Spirulina subsalsa PCC 9445: one gene and its partner. The protein of the gene in region 1 binds, or shares a complex with, the protein of each later gene. Links are inferred from orthologs where the notes say so. Each region holds a gene or a part of one and is shown on either strand. Other genes may lie near its edges. The genes, in order: mnmG and mnmE.

Region 1 (7,495 bases):
TCATACTACCCGTCACGGGATTTTAGTCCGTAGTGGGCGGACGTTGGAGTTATTAGCGGAAGTGGATACGGTGGTTTTTGATAAAACCGGAACCCTCACCCAAGGTCAGGTTAAGGTGGTAGGGTTGGGGCGACTGACTGACCGTTTTTCCTTTGAGCGTTTGGCTCAGTTGGCGGCTTCGGCGGAACAGAGAATTACCCATCCCATCGCTGAGGCGGTTGTAGAGTATGCCCAAGGGCAGGGGGTTGATCTGTTACCTCGGGATCACTGGCATTATGAACTGGGGTTAGGCATGGATGCGGTGGTTGATGGGGTGTGGGTGTTGGTGGGGAGTGAGAAGTTTTTACAAGAACAGGGTGTGGTGCTGGGGGATTTACAGGGCTTGGACTGGGGAGAGGCCCAAAAGGATGTTTTTCCCCTGGGCGGTCTTTCGGAGTGGTTCTCGTTGATTTATCTGGCCTGTGATGGCAGGTTGGAGGGGGTGATGCAGTTCACGGATCCCCTCCGGCCGGAGAGTGCGCGGGTGATTCAGAAGTTGCAGGAGGACTATGGGATGAGGATTCATCTCTTGACGGGGGATAAGCAACAACGGGCGCGGGAGGTGGCTCAGGTGTTGAATATTCCGCCCTCTCAGGTGCATGGGGAGGCGTTTCCGGAGGACAAGGCGAAGATTGTGCGGGATTTGCACCGGGGCGGGCGGACGGTGGCTTTTGTGGGGGATGGGTTGAATGATTCGGTGGCTTTGGCCTATGCGGATGTGTCGATTTCTTTTGAGGATGGGTCAGATGTGGCGCGGGAAACGGCGGATGTGGTGTTGATGAATAATGATCTCGGGAGTGTTTTGGAGGCGATCGCCATTGCCCAAGAAACTCGCGCTTTGATTGAACAGAATACCTTTTTAGTTGTAGCGCCCAATCTCTTGGGCTTAGGTTTGGCGGCAACGGTGGGACTCAATCCCCTCTGGGCAACGATTATCCACAATGGAACCGCGATCGCCGCCGGATTGAACAGTTTACGCCCCCTCGTCCAGCATCACATCGAAACCAATATAGTCCTGTAAATCTTTCCTGATCTCGGTTAATTGTTGAGAAACTTATGCAATAATATGGAGCAAAGGGGAACTCTCCCCAAGCTTTAAATTACTCTTTACCCATTCTATACTCGCGCTTAACCATGTCATTGATTCACTGGGATAAATCTGTTTTAACCTTCCATTTAAGGGAAATGATCGAAGATCGTCAGACAGGCAGCCCCACCGCCCTACTCGGCTTAGGAGCGCTCGTCGCCGGAACAATTGTTTTACCAGCCGCCGTCAAACTCGGTAAACCCGTATTGAAAGGAATTATCAAAAGTGGCTTATCTCTCTATCAGGAGTCCCAAGCCCCTAAATCGGCAGGAAATGCGTCCCGTAGCGCATCCTAGGCCAACCAACACAAAAAAGGAGTAGAACGAAAGTGTGTTGGCACATTCTACTCCTCTAAAATTGATTGGAAAACTGGTAAAAAACAATCAAGAACTAAGACAATTCACCGCCACTCGCTTGACTTGTCAGTTGAGCATTTTGGGATTCTTTTTGGGCTTGTTCCGCCACCACTTCCGCCTTAGCTTCCGCCACAATATCCCCCAAAACTTCTCCGGCCTCGGCAATAGTTCCTTTCGTTTTATCGTATAAAACCAAACCCGTTTTAATGGTTGCCTTAGCCACAGGTTTTAGTAATGAGGCGACAGTAGGGGCTAAGACGAGCGCACCAATCCCCAAAGCAATGGCTTTAGCGGGAGAGGTTCTCTGATAGATGTGTCTAGCTTGTTCTAACATGGGTTTTGTGGAGAATACAGTGATAGGGTAGGGAGTCTGCTTATTGGGGGGTGTGGGGGGAGTCCCCCCACATACAACCGTGTAAGACTTTCACTTTATTTATTCATAGAACTTAACCGAATAAATCAACCCAGCAGATGACCCATTCTTTCTATTATATAACTCTTTCAGCAACAATGGAGTACGCCCTAAAATTCCTTCGCCGAGACTGGGAGAGAGATTGTAGAGTTTCAGCCCCTATCTTGGGGGGAATCCATGAATCCCCCCTCATAGAACCGATTATTTCGCCCCCGCTACAGCCTGACGATTTTGTACCTCTAAATAAATCAACAAAGCGTTAACATCCGCCGGATTAACGCCCCCCGTGCGAGAAGCCTGACCCACCGTTAAAGGACGAACTTTTGTTAATTTTTCTCGGGCTTCCATTGACAAAGTATCAATCATCATGTAGTCCAAATCTTCCGGTAGTTTTTTATTGGCATGACGAGCAATTTCATCAATTTGATTTTGCTGACGTTGGATATAACCGGAATATTTAAGATCAATTTCCGCCCCTTCCTTTTCCGCTTGTTTTAACCCAGTATCTCCTAAGCCATACTGTTCTAAATGCTCATAGTGGAAACCGGGACGACGGAGTAAATCTCCTAGGGTAATAGACCCCTTAATTTTTTGCTGAGTATCCGCCACAATTTTCAATCCTACCGGGTCATTCTCCTTAACCCGAGTGGTTTGTAGCCGTTCTTTTTCCGCCGCAATTTTGGCATATTTTTCCGTAAATAATGCCCAGCGACGGTCATCAATTAAGCCGATTTTTCGACCAATAGGCGTTAACCGTTGATCGGCATTATCAGACCGTAACAAGAGCCGATATTCAGACCGAGAGGTTAACATCCGGTAGGGTTCACGCAAATCTTTTGTACATAAATCATCAATTAACGTTCCTAAATAACTTTGCTCCCGAGGAAAAACAATCATCTGCTCCCCTCGGACAAAACGCACCGCATTAATGCCCGCCACAATCCCCTGAGCGGCCGCTTCTTCATAACCCGTTGTCCCGTTAATTTGTCCCGCCGAAAATAGCCCCTCAATATACTTAGTCATCAGGGTTGGATAACACTGAGTCGCCGGGAGATAGTCATATTCCACCGCATAGGCAGGGCGCAACATTACACAGTTTTCTAGGCCGGGTAAACTGCGTAACATCGCCAATTGTAAGGTTTCCGGTAAACCTGTTGAGAAGCCTTGAATATACAGTTCTGGGATATCTCGGCCTTCCGGTTCAATGAATATCTGGTGAGATTCCTTATCGGCAAAACGCACGATTTTGTCCTCAATACTGGGACAATAGCGAGGGCCTTTGGCATCAATAAAGCCCCCATAAACTGGGGAAAGGTGCAGGTTTTCCCGAATTAAACGATGAGTTTCTGGGGTGGTGCGGGTGAGATAGCAATTCATTTGTTCTTGCTCAACCCACACCTCTGGGTCAAAGCTGAACCAACGGACTTGTTCATCAGGGGGTTGGACTTCCATTTTGGAGTAGTCCGCCGAGCGTTTATCGACGCGGGCGGGGGTTCCGGTTTTGAGTCGTCCGGTTTCAAAGCCTAGTTTATTGAGGGTTTCGGTCAGACCGACGGCGGCAAATTCCCCAGCGCGTCCGGCTGGCATGGATTTAGTCCCGACCCAAATTTTCCCCCCTAAAAAGGTTCCGGTGGTGAGAACAACGGCTTTGGCCGCGAAACAGGTTCCGAAATAGGTTTCTAGGCCTAGGATTTCTTGGTTTTTGCCTAGGATGAGGTCGGTGGCCATGCCTTCACGGATGACCAAGTTTTCTTGATGTTCGACAATATTTTTCATCACGCGGGCATATTGTCGTTTATCGGTTTGAGCGCGCAAGGCCCAAACGGCGGGGCCGCGAGAGATATTGAGAACGCGCTTTTGGAGGTAGGTACGGTCGGCCATTTTCCCGATTTCCCCGCCCAAGGCATCGATTTCATGGGTCAGTTGGGATTTAGCGGGGCCTCCGACGGCGGGATTGCAGGGTTGCCAGGCGATTTTATCGAGGTTGAGGGTGAGCATGAGAGTCCGACAGCCTAAGCGGGCGGCGGCTAGGGCGGCTTCACAACCGGAATGACCGCCTCCGATTACGATGATGTCGAATTCGTCTTGAAAGTTGGGTTTTGTCATAGGGGATGAGGAATAGGGGGTGTGGGGAATTAATTATCAATTCTGCCACACCCCAAACGCTTCAGAAGATTTGCCCTCTAGTTTGGTTGGAGAAATCCTGCCAAATTATGGCGAGTCTATGAATGAAGAATCCCCGTCTTTGATTAGTAACTATCGTTAGGACTCACCACCTTGAGTTCCAGACGATGATTCGCGTCATTCAAACGATGTGCGATCGCCTGCCGCCAAGTCAAACTAACCGACTCATCCGCTAACACCTCTTGGGCCTGTTGACGGTAAAGGGCGCTCGTCGCCACATCTACCTTTTCCAACAACGCCAAATTATGGTAAACCTTGCGCGGAGATAATAACATCATCCAATCCCTCCAAAAATCAATAAAACAAATAATCAGTAAAAGCTACGGTAGATCCGAAGCTCCCATCAGATACAGGTCACACTGACGGGCAACACCCCGCCCCTCATTAATCGCCCACACGACCAAACTTTGACCACGCCGACAATCCCCCGCCGCAAACACACCGGGTAAACTGGTTTCATACTGCCCATAGTCTGCCTTAACATTACTGCGGGCATCTCGTTCCAGTCCCAGGGCATCTAACAATGGTTGTTCTGGTCCCAAGAAACCCATCGCCAGTAACACCAACTGGGTAGGAATCACCTTTTCAGTTCCCGCAATCGGTTTTGGGCTAAAACGACCTTGTTCGTCCTTCTGCCATTCAATATCCACCGTATGCACGGCCTTCACCTGACCTTGTTCGTCCCCCTCAAACTTCGTGGCCGTCGTCAGGTAAAAACGAGGATCATCGCCAAACTTAGCGGCCGCTTCCTCTTGACCATAGTCCATCCGATAAACCTTCGGCCACTCCGGCCAGGGATTATTCGCCGCCCGTTCGTTGGGGGGTTTAGGCATAATTTCCAACTGAACTAAGCTGTTGCAGCCATGACGAATCGAAGTTCCCACACAGTCAGTTCCCGTATCACCCCCCCCGATAATCACTACATCTTTCCCCTGTGCCGAAATGGGGGGAATTCCGGTTCCATCGAGCAAGGTTTGTGTGTTCGCCGTTAAGAACTCCATAGCAAAGTGAATCCCCGATAGTTCCCGCCCTTCAATGGGTAAATCTCGGGGTTTTGTTGCTCCAGTACAAAGCACAACGGCATCATATTCATTGAGCAAGGTTTCGGCCGATAAATCTTTGCCGATTTCGGTATTACAAACAAACTTAATCCCTTCTTGTTCGAGGAGTTCAATTCGACGTAACACCACGTCCCGCTTATCCAGTTTCATATTAGGAATGCCATACATTAACAATCCACCGGGACGATCTGCCCGTTCATACACTGTGACCCAATGCCCGGCTTTATTCAACTGAGCAGCGGCGGCTAAACCTGCTGGACCCGATCCGACAATAGCCACTTTTTTCCCGGTTCGTTTGCTGGGCGGTTCTGCGGTGATCCAACCTTCATCCCAACCTTTGTCAACAATAGAACATTCAATATTCTTAATAGTAACAGGGGGGTTATGAATCCCTAACACACAAGATCCCTCACAGGGGGCGGGACACACACGGCCAGTAAATTCGGGGAAATTATTGGTTTTGTGCAGACGATCGAGGGCTTCTTCCCACAAACCCCGATACACTAAATCATTCCACTCGGGAATTAGGTTATTGATCGGGCAACCACTGGCCATCCCACTAATAATTGTACCTGTATGGCAGAAGGGCGTTCCACAGTCCATACACCGCGCACTTTGGGTGCGGAGTTTCTCCTCGGGCATGGATAAATGGAACTCGTCCCAGTTTTGAATACGTTCTGAAGGGGAGAGTTCTGAGGGGACTTCGCGTAGATATTCAATAAAACCCGTTGGTTTTCCCATAGTTATATCCTCTAGTGTGTCCTCTATAGTGAAGGTCAGTGAATGGTCGATTCCCCTTGATCAAGTCTTAGTTTGACCAATTCTCTATTCAGAATGGGGTTACTTAGTCAGTTTAGCCAGTTTGTTGGGAAGGGCTTCATTTCTGCAACAAAGTTTTAGATTTTGCCGGAGAAATCTGTTAATTCTTGTTACTTTCTTAAGATTTTTTTAAGTTTATTGGCTTTGACTTTCGCGGTTAATTGTGTTATAATGCTGCCTTTGGATTTACTGTCGCTCAGTTGGCTGGTGTGCTATCCATCCCCTCCCTCTCTTGGTGAGGACGGGGAATTGCGCAACATTTTTGTTAAAAAAAATTCCCAAAAATTCCCCATCCCTTGCGGTTGGGGTGGCTCGCTTCACTCAATCTTCCTCAAGCAAACGCTCTAATTCTTGGGCTTCTAAACGGGCTAAACTGGTGGCAACATCTGCTAACTGTAACGCCAAATTTGCCCGAGATTGGGGATCTTTTTCCCGCCATAATTCCTGTCCTAAACAATGGACGCGATAGCGAAAAGCCTTAATAGAATAGGAAGGAATGCTCTTAATGGTCATAGTTATAATCGTTTTTCGGTAGTCGCTTTTACACCCTGGAAAATTCGCTCAGGTTCGTAATAAATAAACGTTAATAAGACAACATCATCAATGTCTTGAATGACTACATCCTGTTTTACCCACTGAGGAGTAACCTTCTCATGGGTGACAATTACAGTGTACTGTCCTTGGGGTAAGTCATCAAAACCTGCATCGGCGTATACTAAATCTACCGTTTCTGTTCCTAATATTATTCCCGTTTGCTCCAACATAGTAACAAACGGAATCCCACTAATTGAGGTCAGCGCGTTATTTCTTTGATTTCGCACCATAATGAAAATATCTGACATCGCAACAATCCCCTAGAATAGCCCTATCTGTCACTACAGTCCGCAGGGGACTTGTTCCTGAGAAGGTGACTTACTCCCGACGCTGACCGCAAGCGGTACAGCGTGGGCTTCCCCCGATCATGATGAGACTTTCCTGCTTCTACGGGTGGTTCTAGATTTCTGCTTGGTACGTCCCCTTGTGCCGTGCGATGGCGTGGGGGCTTTCCGCTTTTTAGGGACATCCCCGATCAATCCTTCTTCTACAAGCCGCTTGACTCCACAACCCTATCGCAGATCCGCTAAACTAGAAAGCCTTCTTGCGCTAAACTTTTATGATGGGGCTTGCACCCAAATTGTTGGTCAAGGGGTTGTCTGCGGCTCAGTCTTGTGCTATAGTGATAATTCAGTGAAAAACCAGCGGGTGTAGTTTAGTGGTAAAACTTTAGCCTTCCAAGCTAATAATAGGGGTTCGATTCCCCTCACCCGCTTAAGATTCAAGAATATTGCTCTTGGCTTTTGCTGGGGGAAGTCTGGCACGGTACCTTTGGGGGATGTCGTCGGGAGGAGGTCATGGCAGTAAACTACCATCCTCAATATCAAATTCAATGTTGGGGCCACGGTCTAACACTTCAATATCCCATTGTCCCCGTCGGGAGGTTTCAAAGACAATATAACGACCATCGGGGCTAATTTTAGGGTTGCGAATCCAGTGACGA
Region 2 (7,602 bases), 1.1 Mb from region 1 along the record:
TGAATTAGAATTGTTGTCAAATTTCCTTAATCGTAGACTCAAGGGCAAATCTTTAGCGGTGTTAAATACCTTAAATTGGGGAGAATTAGACCAAGAGTTTCAAAAATATACCCAATTTGTTCAAGATATTGTTAAAGTCTTGGTGCGAGAAAATCAAGCCAAAGAATCTACACCGATTCTGATTCGCGGCATTTCTGAAGCCCTGCGCCAGCCCGAATTTTCGGAAGTCCAACAGGTGCAAATGTTGCTGCACTTACTAGAAGAAGAACAAGAACAACTCTTTCCGCTTATCTTTGAATATCCCGATTTTGAGGATAAATTTCCGCGAGTTTCCGTAAGAATTGGCGCAGAAAATTCCCTCGAACCCTTAAGCATTTGTACGGTCATTTCTGCCAATTATAAAAAGGGCGATATTCCTGTAGGGAGTATTGGTTTAATTGGTCCGACGCGGATGTTATATGAAAATGCCATTACCTTAGTTGAAGCGGCCGCCTATTCTGTATCTGAGGCGTTAAGTTAAGCCATTTTATGGACATCATTCTCTGTCACCAAACCGTTGATTTTGATGCGTTGGGCGCGGCTGTGGGCTTGACGCGGTTAAGGGTGGGGGCGAAGTTGGTGTTAACAGGGGGCGCTCATCCGGGGGTGAAAAATTTTCTGGCGTTGTATCGGGATGAGTTGTTGTTAATTGAACAGCGCAGTGTTACCCCCCAACGACTGAAACGGATTATGGTGGTGGATACCCAACAGCGCGATCGCCTAGGGAAAAGCGCCGCCTGGTTAGATTTGCCCCATCTCGAAGCCATCGAGGTCTATGATCACCATTGGGACAGCCACAGTGACATCCCCGCCACCCTGCGACAGGTGGAGAATGTGGGGGCGACGACGACGTTAATTGTGGAGAAACTCCAAAGCGCGGGGGTGTCTCTCGCCTCCCCAGAAGCTACGGTGATGGCGTTGGGAATTCATGTAGACACCGGATCCCTCACCTTTGATCAAACTACAGCGCGGGATGTGCGGGCGTTGGCTTGGCTGATGGAGCAAGGCGCGGATTTACAGGGCATTCGGGACTATATCGACCCCGGACTCACCCCCCGCCTACAAAAGCTGCTCTCGGCCGCGCTAGAGGGCTTAGAACGAGTGAAAGTACAGGGCTATACCCTGACTTGGGTTTGTTTAGATACAGAGGGCTTTGTTCCGGGCTTATCCAGTATTGCGGAACGGTTAATGGATTTAACGGAATCCGATGCCCTGTTTTTTGGCGTGCAGTATCAACGGAGTGCGGAAAGTGGGAGTCGTTTAACGGTGATTGGGCGATCGCGCATTCCCAACACAACCATCCTCCCCCTCTTCCAGGCCGTCGGTGGGGGCGGCCATGCCCAGGCCACCTCAGCCACGCTGAAAAATGTAAACGCCAGCGACACTTTACAGGAATTTGTTAACCAACTCATTGATCAACTGCCCCACCCCCTGATAGCACGGGATATTATGTCCTCCCCTGTGCGTACCATTCGCCCCCAGATCACCATCGCCGAAGCCCAACGGATTTTACTGCGTTATGGTCATTCGGGCTTATCGGTGGTGGATGAACAGGATCAGTTAGTGGGCATTATTTGCCGTCGGGATTTAGATTTAGCCCTCCATCATGGCTTCCAACACGCCCCCGTTAAGGGCTATATGAGCCAAACCGACACCCTGAAAACCATCACCCCAGAAACCACCGTGCCGGAAATTGAGTCCCTGATGGTGACCTATGATGTGGGGCGCTTACCTGTGATTGACCAAGGGCATTTAGTGGGGATTGTGACGAGGACAGATGTCCTGAGAGTGCGTCAAGGGGAAAACTGGGGCATGGGGGAAATGGGCAACACTTCGGGGAATGGGAAGCGGCACCGTTGGGCGAGTTGTTTAATCCCCAAACCTCAAGCGCTAATTCCGGGGGCGATTTGGCAGTTTTTAGAACAAGTGAGCCAAGAAGCCGAACAACGGGGCTGGCATTTGTATTTAGTGGGGGGTGCTGTGCGGGATTTAATCATGCAGCAAGATGCCCAAAAAGCGAGAGGAACAACACCCGAGGGCGTTAGGGGCGCAAGCATTACGCCCTCTCCTATCCCCCCTCTTGTCCCCCCCTTCCAAAAGGGGGCTAGGGGGGATAACTCCAACCCCCCCGCCTTCCTCCAAGACATCGACCTAGTAGTGGATGGCTTCCACCGCACCGCCCAAACCGGAGCCGGGGTAGAACTGGCCAAAGCGGTACAAAAACACTACCCCCAAGCCCGCCTAGAAGTGCATGGGGCTTTCCAAACGGCCGCCTTGTTGTGGCATAAAGATCCCACCTTTGGCTCCTTAGCGGTGGATATTGCCACAGCGCGGACAGAATTTTATCCCTACCCGGCCGCCAATCCCGAAGTCGAGGCCAGTTCAATCCGTCAAGACTTGTACCGCCGGGATTTTACCATCAACGCCCTCGCCATTCGCCTCACCTCACCCAGAGAGGGGGAACTGTTAGACTTTTTTGGCGGGTTGTTAGATTTGCGATCGCACACCTTGCGCGTCCTCCATGCCAACAGCTTCATCGAAGATCCCACCCGCATCTACCGCGCCGTGCGGCTTGCCGTGCGTCTAGGCTTTCACCTTGAAGCCCAAACAGAACAATATATCCGCTATGCCATCACAAGCGGCGTATATGATCGTTCTCGTTCCCAACAAAATCCCGCCCCCGCCCTGACGACCCGCCTCAAGGCTGAATTAAGATATATATTAGAAGCCCCCTACTGGAAACCCGCCCTAGAACTACTCAATGATCTCGGAGCCTTGCGCTGTCTCCATCCCACCCTAGAACTCAACCCTCGCCTCTGGTGGCAAATCCGCCTGTTTGACCGAGGTTTAGAACGCTTTGACCCCCAACACCACCTAGACCATTGGCAACTGCGTTTAGAACTCCTGCTGGCAGAGTTACCCCCCTCAGAAGGCTGGAAAGTCGCCCAAAGTTTGGAACTCTCCGCCGATGGTGTCAAACGGTTGAAACTCTTACCAGACGCTCGTCAAAGGTTGGTTAAAGTGTTGGGGCTGTCTGGGGATATCCCCCCCAGTGAGATTGTCCAGACCTTGCGGGATTATTCACTCCCCCTGTTAGCCCTTTTAGCCGTGAAAAGCCCCCGACCCGTGCGGCGGCAGATCTGGCACTATCTAATAGATTTATCCCACCGTCGCGCCCCTCTCACGGGTCATGATTTAAAACAATTGGGTTATAAACCGGGGCCATTGTACCGAGAAATCCTAGAACGGCTTCTTTCTGCTACCTTAGATGGAGTAATTAGCGATCGCCCTCAAGCCGAGGCATTCCTAACCCAATATTTCCCCCTACCCCAAACCAAACAGTAACCCAGTCCCCCTAATCCCCTGTTCCCCATTCCCCAGTACCGAACCATGACAACCACGGCAACCTACAACGATTTCAAATACAGCCTCGACACCACCATTGGTCAAGGAATCTTTAGCCTGACCTACCAAGCGGTAGAAGTCGGTACGGGGAAGCCCGTCATGATCAAAACCCTTGCCTCCAGCTTGCAAGACCATCCCCAATTCCCCAAATTTAGGGAACGATTTCTCAAGCTGGCTCAACAACTGAAACAATGTGTTCACCCCCACTTACCCGGCATTTGGGAGTTTTTCGAGGAAGACGGACAACCCTACATTGTCTATGACAGAATCCTAGGGGTAAACCTTGCCGATCACGTCGCCGCTCAAGGTAGAATCCCAGAAGACCAAGCTAGAGAGTGGATTAATCAAATTGCCTCCGCCTTGCAACGGCTCCATCAACAGGGCTTAAAGCATTTAGATGTCCACCCGCGCAATATTATCTACCGCCCCGAAACCAATGATGTGGTTTTGGTGGATTTTGGCTTTACCGCAGAACTTACCCCAGAAATTCGCCAAACTCACGCCAACTTAATCGCACCGGGTTATTCTGCCCTAGAACAACACAATCCGAAAAAACCCTGTTCTTCCGCAACGGATATTTATAGCCTCAGTGCGACGTTTTATTTTATGTTGACCGGGGATGCTCCCCCTCCGGTTCCGGTTTTGGGGCATATTCCCCCGGAAAAATGGCAGAAGTTCCCCCGGGAGATTAGTTCCCCCACCCGCGCCACAATTTTACGGGGGATGGCTCTCTCTGCCATTGACCGCCCTCAAACGGTGGCGGATTGGTCTTCCTTATGGCGGGAGGTCTGGGAACGAGAACAGCAGGCCTTACAAGCCCAGTTAGAGGCACAATTACAGGCGGAACGGCTGGAAAATGAACGTTTAGCCCGTTTAGAAGCCGAACGCTTAGAAAATGAGCGTCTCGCCCGTTTGGAAGCCGAACGTTTAGAAAATGAACGTTTAGCCCGTTTAGAGTTTGAACGCCTAGAAAATGAACGTTTAGCCCGTTTAGAAGCCGAACGCTTAGAAAATGAACGTCTCGCCCGTTTAGAAGCCGAACGTTTAGAAAACGAACGTCTTGCCCGTTTAGAGTTTGAACGCCTAGAAAATGAACGTCTTGCCCGTTTAGAGTTTGAACGTTTAGAAAATGAACGTTTAGCGCGTTTAGAGTTTGAACGGTTGGAAAATGAACGTCTTGCCCGTTTAGAAACCGAACGTTTAGAAGCCGAACGTTTAGCGCGCTTAGAGTTTGAACGGCAAATTCAACAGGAAATTGAACGTCAACAAGCGCCGACTGGGGAAATGGACCCCTCTCCTACCCCTCTCGAAGAGTTAGAAGCGGGATCTGTTGCCCTGACGGTATCCTCTCCCCAAAAACGCCCCAAAACTAGCCCCCGCCCCACCCAGAAACGGAAAGGGAAGGCGCGCCCCCAGAGCCAAATGGTGAAAGTCCGTTTTCCGATGGGAGCATTACTCATGACCAGTGCGATCGCCGCTTCGGCCGGGGCGGGCTTTGGTTTGTCCCTCCGTCTCAATCGTCCCACGGAGGCGGGATCGTCCTTCTGGCACGTTGAGCAGTCCTTCCCCCCGCGAGAATTTAAGGAACAAGAGACTGGGGATGAATGATGCAGGGTGAGACAATCGCAGCGATCGCAACGGCCATTGTTCCAGAACAGGGGAGCATCGGCATTGTAAGGGTATCGGGCAAAGAAGCCCTCGCCCTCGCCCAGCGTATCTTTCACCCACCGGGCAAGCAACGCTGGGTCAGCCACCGCATCCTCTACGGCTACATCCGCCACCCCCACACTGGGGAACAAATTGATGAGGCCTTATTGCTGATTATGCAAGCGCCCCGCTCTTTCACGCGGGAGGATGTGGTGGAGTTCCACTGTCACGGGGGCATGATTCCCGTACAACGAGTTCTACAGTTGTGTCTGGAAGGGGGGGCTAGACTCGCCCAGCCGGGGGAGTTTAGCCTGCGTGCCTTTCTCAACGGGCGAATTGACCTCACCCAAGCCGAAAGCGTGGCGGATTTAGTGGGGGCGCGTTCTCCCCAAGCGGCCAGCCTCGCCCTCGCTGGACTACAGGGCAAACTCGCTCACCCGATCCGTGATTTGCGGAAAATTTGTCTGGATATCCTCGCAGACGTGGAAGCACGCATCGATTTTGAGGACGATTTACCCCCGTTAGATGAGGAACAGGTCAAAAAAGACCTAAAGGGGGCGTTAAAGGTCGTCGAGGAGATTTTAGCCACAGCCGACCGGGGGGAATTGCTGCGTAGTGGTTTAAAAGTGGCCATTGTCGGCCGTCCTAATGTGGGGAAATCCAGTTTGCTTAATGCTTGGAGTCGGAGCGATCGCGCTATTGTTACAGAACTCCCCGGCACGACGCGGGATGTAGTCGAGTCTAGCCTGATTGTGGGGGGGATTCCTATTCAAGTCTTAGACACGGCCGGAATCCGCCATACCGTGGATACCGTCGAGCAAATTGGGGTAGCGCGATCGCGTCAAGCCGCCCAAAGTGCCGACCTCATCCTCTACACCCTAGACACCCCAAGCGGTTGGACTCCCGAAGATGACGAAATTTACCAACAAGTCAAACACCGCCCCCTCATCCTCATCCTGAACAAAATTGACCTCGCCTCCCCCCAACAAGTCCACTACCCCCCCGAAATCCAGCAAGTCGTTTATACCGCCGTCGCCCACCATCAGGGCATCCCCGACCTAGAACAAGCCATCCTGAACACCATCAAAACAGGACAACTCACCGCCACTAACCTTGATATTGCTATCAACCAACGCCAAGGAGCCGCCCTCACCCGGGCTAAAATTGCCTTAGAACAAGTGCAACAAACTATTAACGAACAACTCCCCCTAGACTTCTGGACAATTGACCTACGCAGTGCCATTCAAGCATTAGGGGAAATTACCGGAGAAGGTGTTACTGAGTCCGTTTTAGACCAGATTTTTAGTCGGTTTTGTATTGGCAAATAGCTAGCCATGAACCAATTTTTTGAACAAAAAATCCGCCTTCCTTTGCTCATCCTCATTTGTGTGGGGGTATGGTTTAGCTTCGTGAAAATTCTGTTTTCTCAACCCTCTCCCTCCATTCCTCAAGCGGTTGTAACAGTACCTGAGTTTCCCGCAAATGTCCCGATTCCTCACTGGAAATCTATCACAAAACCGTTAGAAATTAAGCAAAGGTCAGACCCCGATTTATTCCCCCAAGCCAAGACCTATTACTACCAACAGAATAACCGAGTGATTCAAGTCGAAATGCGCCTTGTTACGAATGAAGAAGATGCCAGAACATTAATGAAACAATATGCTAATATTTCCCAACCTGTAGAAATTCGAGAACATCCTACTCAAGGGTTTTATGCTGTGACCGCCAATCCAGATTATACTTATCTCACAGCCTGTATTAATGCCAGAGGTCATAGCACGGTGACTCATTTACAGTTTAAACAAAATGGTTATCGCTATGGTTTAGACGGAACAAGGCTGCTGGCTTGGTTAACGGGAGAACAACCCCTGCGAGATCCTCGGTGTTTTTGGACTTTAATCATCATGCCTGCATCCGACGTTCCTCTAGCGGATCCCTTAGAGGTGGTTGAGGAGGTTTGGACAGGTTGGTATGATTGGTGGCGATCGCATCTTCGGAATCTCCCCTCTACCTAACCCATCTCTGCTGCATATTTTAGCTTATAAGTCAAGAAAAAAATATGACCTCTTCCCCCCAATCCCCCGATCCTGAACAACCCTTAGAGTCTCAACACTCTAATCAATATTTAGCCGAAATGAGTGGAAAAGTTGAGGAAATCTGGAACTTTTCTCTCGCTCAAGTTCAGTCCATTAAACTATTAAGAACGATTGGCTATGGATTGCTAATTTTTCTGCTGTTTGATGTGATTAATCTCCTGATTCCCCCCAACTTTATGAACCCGACTTGGGAGTTTCAAACCTTTGGCGGCATTGTAGAACGGGTGGCTGTTCCTTTAATTGGCTTTAGCTTTATCTTTTTTGCAGAGAAAAAAGTCCGATCCGCTTGGGAAATTCCCCTCTTAAAAGTATTGTCTTGGTTAGTGTTAGGTTTAGCTTTACTTTTCTTTCTCTTCATCCCCTTGGGAGTCTTTAATACTGTCCGCATTCAAAGACAAGCTAACGAACAAATCAC

Evidence for each region.
Region 2: the proteins of mnmG (region 1) and mnmE are in contact, whole or in part, in a solved structure (PDB 9HIP), measured with the Escherichia coli proteins. The link is inferred for Spirulina subsalsa PCC 9445 from one-to-one orthologs.

Annotation. Positions count from the first base shown.
Region 1 is NZ_JH980292.1:4,755,550-4,763,044, reverse strand. The notes cover bases 1,549-4,441. They hold mnmG (tRNA uridine-5-carboxymethylaminomethyl(34) synthesis enzyme MnmG), read right to left. Parts: upstream 4,001-4,441; coding sequence 2,096-4,000; downstream 1,549-2,095. Other genes in these bases: gltD (glutamate synthase small subunit), read right to left, coding at 4,399-4,441; SPI9445_RS0121705 (hypothetical protein), read right to left, coding at 4,144-4,356; SPI9445_RS0121715 (DUF5132 domain-containing protein), read right to left, coding at 1,549-1,816. In the rest of the region: SPI9445_RS0121725 (heavy metal translocating P-type ATPase), read left to right, coding at 1-1,060; SPI9445_RS0121720 (hypothetical protein), read left to right, coding at 1,174-1,422; more of SPI9445_RS0121715, read right to left, coding at 1,517-1,548; more of gltD, read right to left, coding at 4,442-5,880; SPI9445_RS0121690 (hypothetical protein), read right to left, coding at 6,280-6,471; SPI9445_RS0121685 (hypothetical protein), read right to left, coding at 6,474-6,800; SPI9445_RS0121675 (TolB family protein), read right to left, coding at 7,348-7,495. UniProt on the Escherichia coli protein: NAD-binding protein involved in the addition of a carboxymethylaminomethyl (cmnm) group at the wobble position (U34) of certain tRNAs, forming tRNA-cmnm(5)s(2)U34.
Region 2 is NZ_JH980292.1:3,699,695-3,707,296, forward strand. Bases 4,236-7,235 are described here. They hold mnmE (tRNA uridine-5-carboxymethylaminomethyl(34) synthesis GTPase MnmE), read left to right. Parts: upstream 4,236-5,051; coding sequence 5,052-6,419; downstream 6,420-7,235. Other genes in these bases: SPI9445_RS27740 (serine/threonine protein kinase), read left to right, coding at 4,236-5,052; SPI9445_RS25955 (cyanoexosortase A system-associated protein), read left to right, coding at 6,426-7,106; hpsJ-A (HpsJ-like protein, cyanoexosortase A-associated), read left to right, coding at 7,151-7,235. Outside these bases: heat-inducible transcriptional repressor HrcA, read left to right, coding at 1-520; SPI9445_RS0116885 (CBS domain-containing protein), read left to right, coding at 529-3,384; more of SPI9445_RS27740, read left to right, coding at 3,430-4,235; more of hpsJ-A, read left to right, coding at 7,236-7,602. UniProt on the Escherichia coli protein: Exhibits a very high intrinsic GTPase hydrolysis rate. Involved in the addition of a carboxymethylaminomethyl (cmnm) group at the wobble position (U34) of certain tRNAs, forming tRNA-cmnm(5)s(2)U34.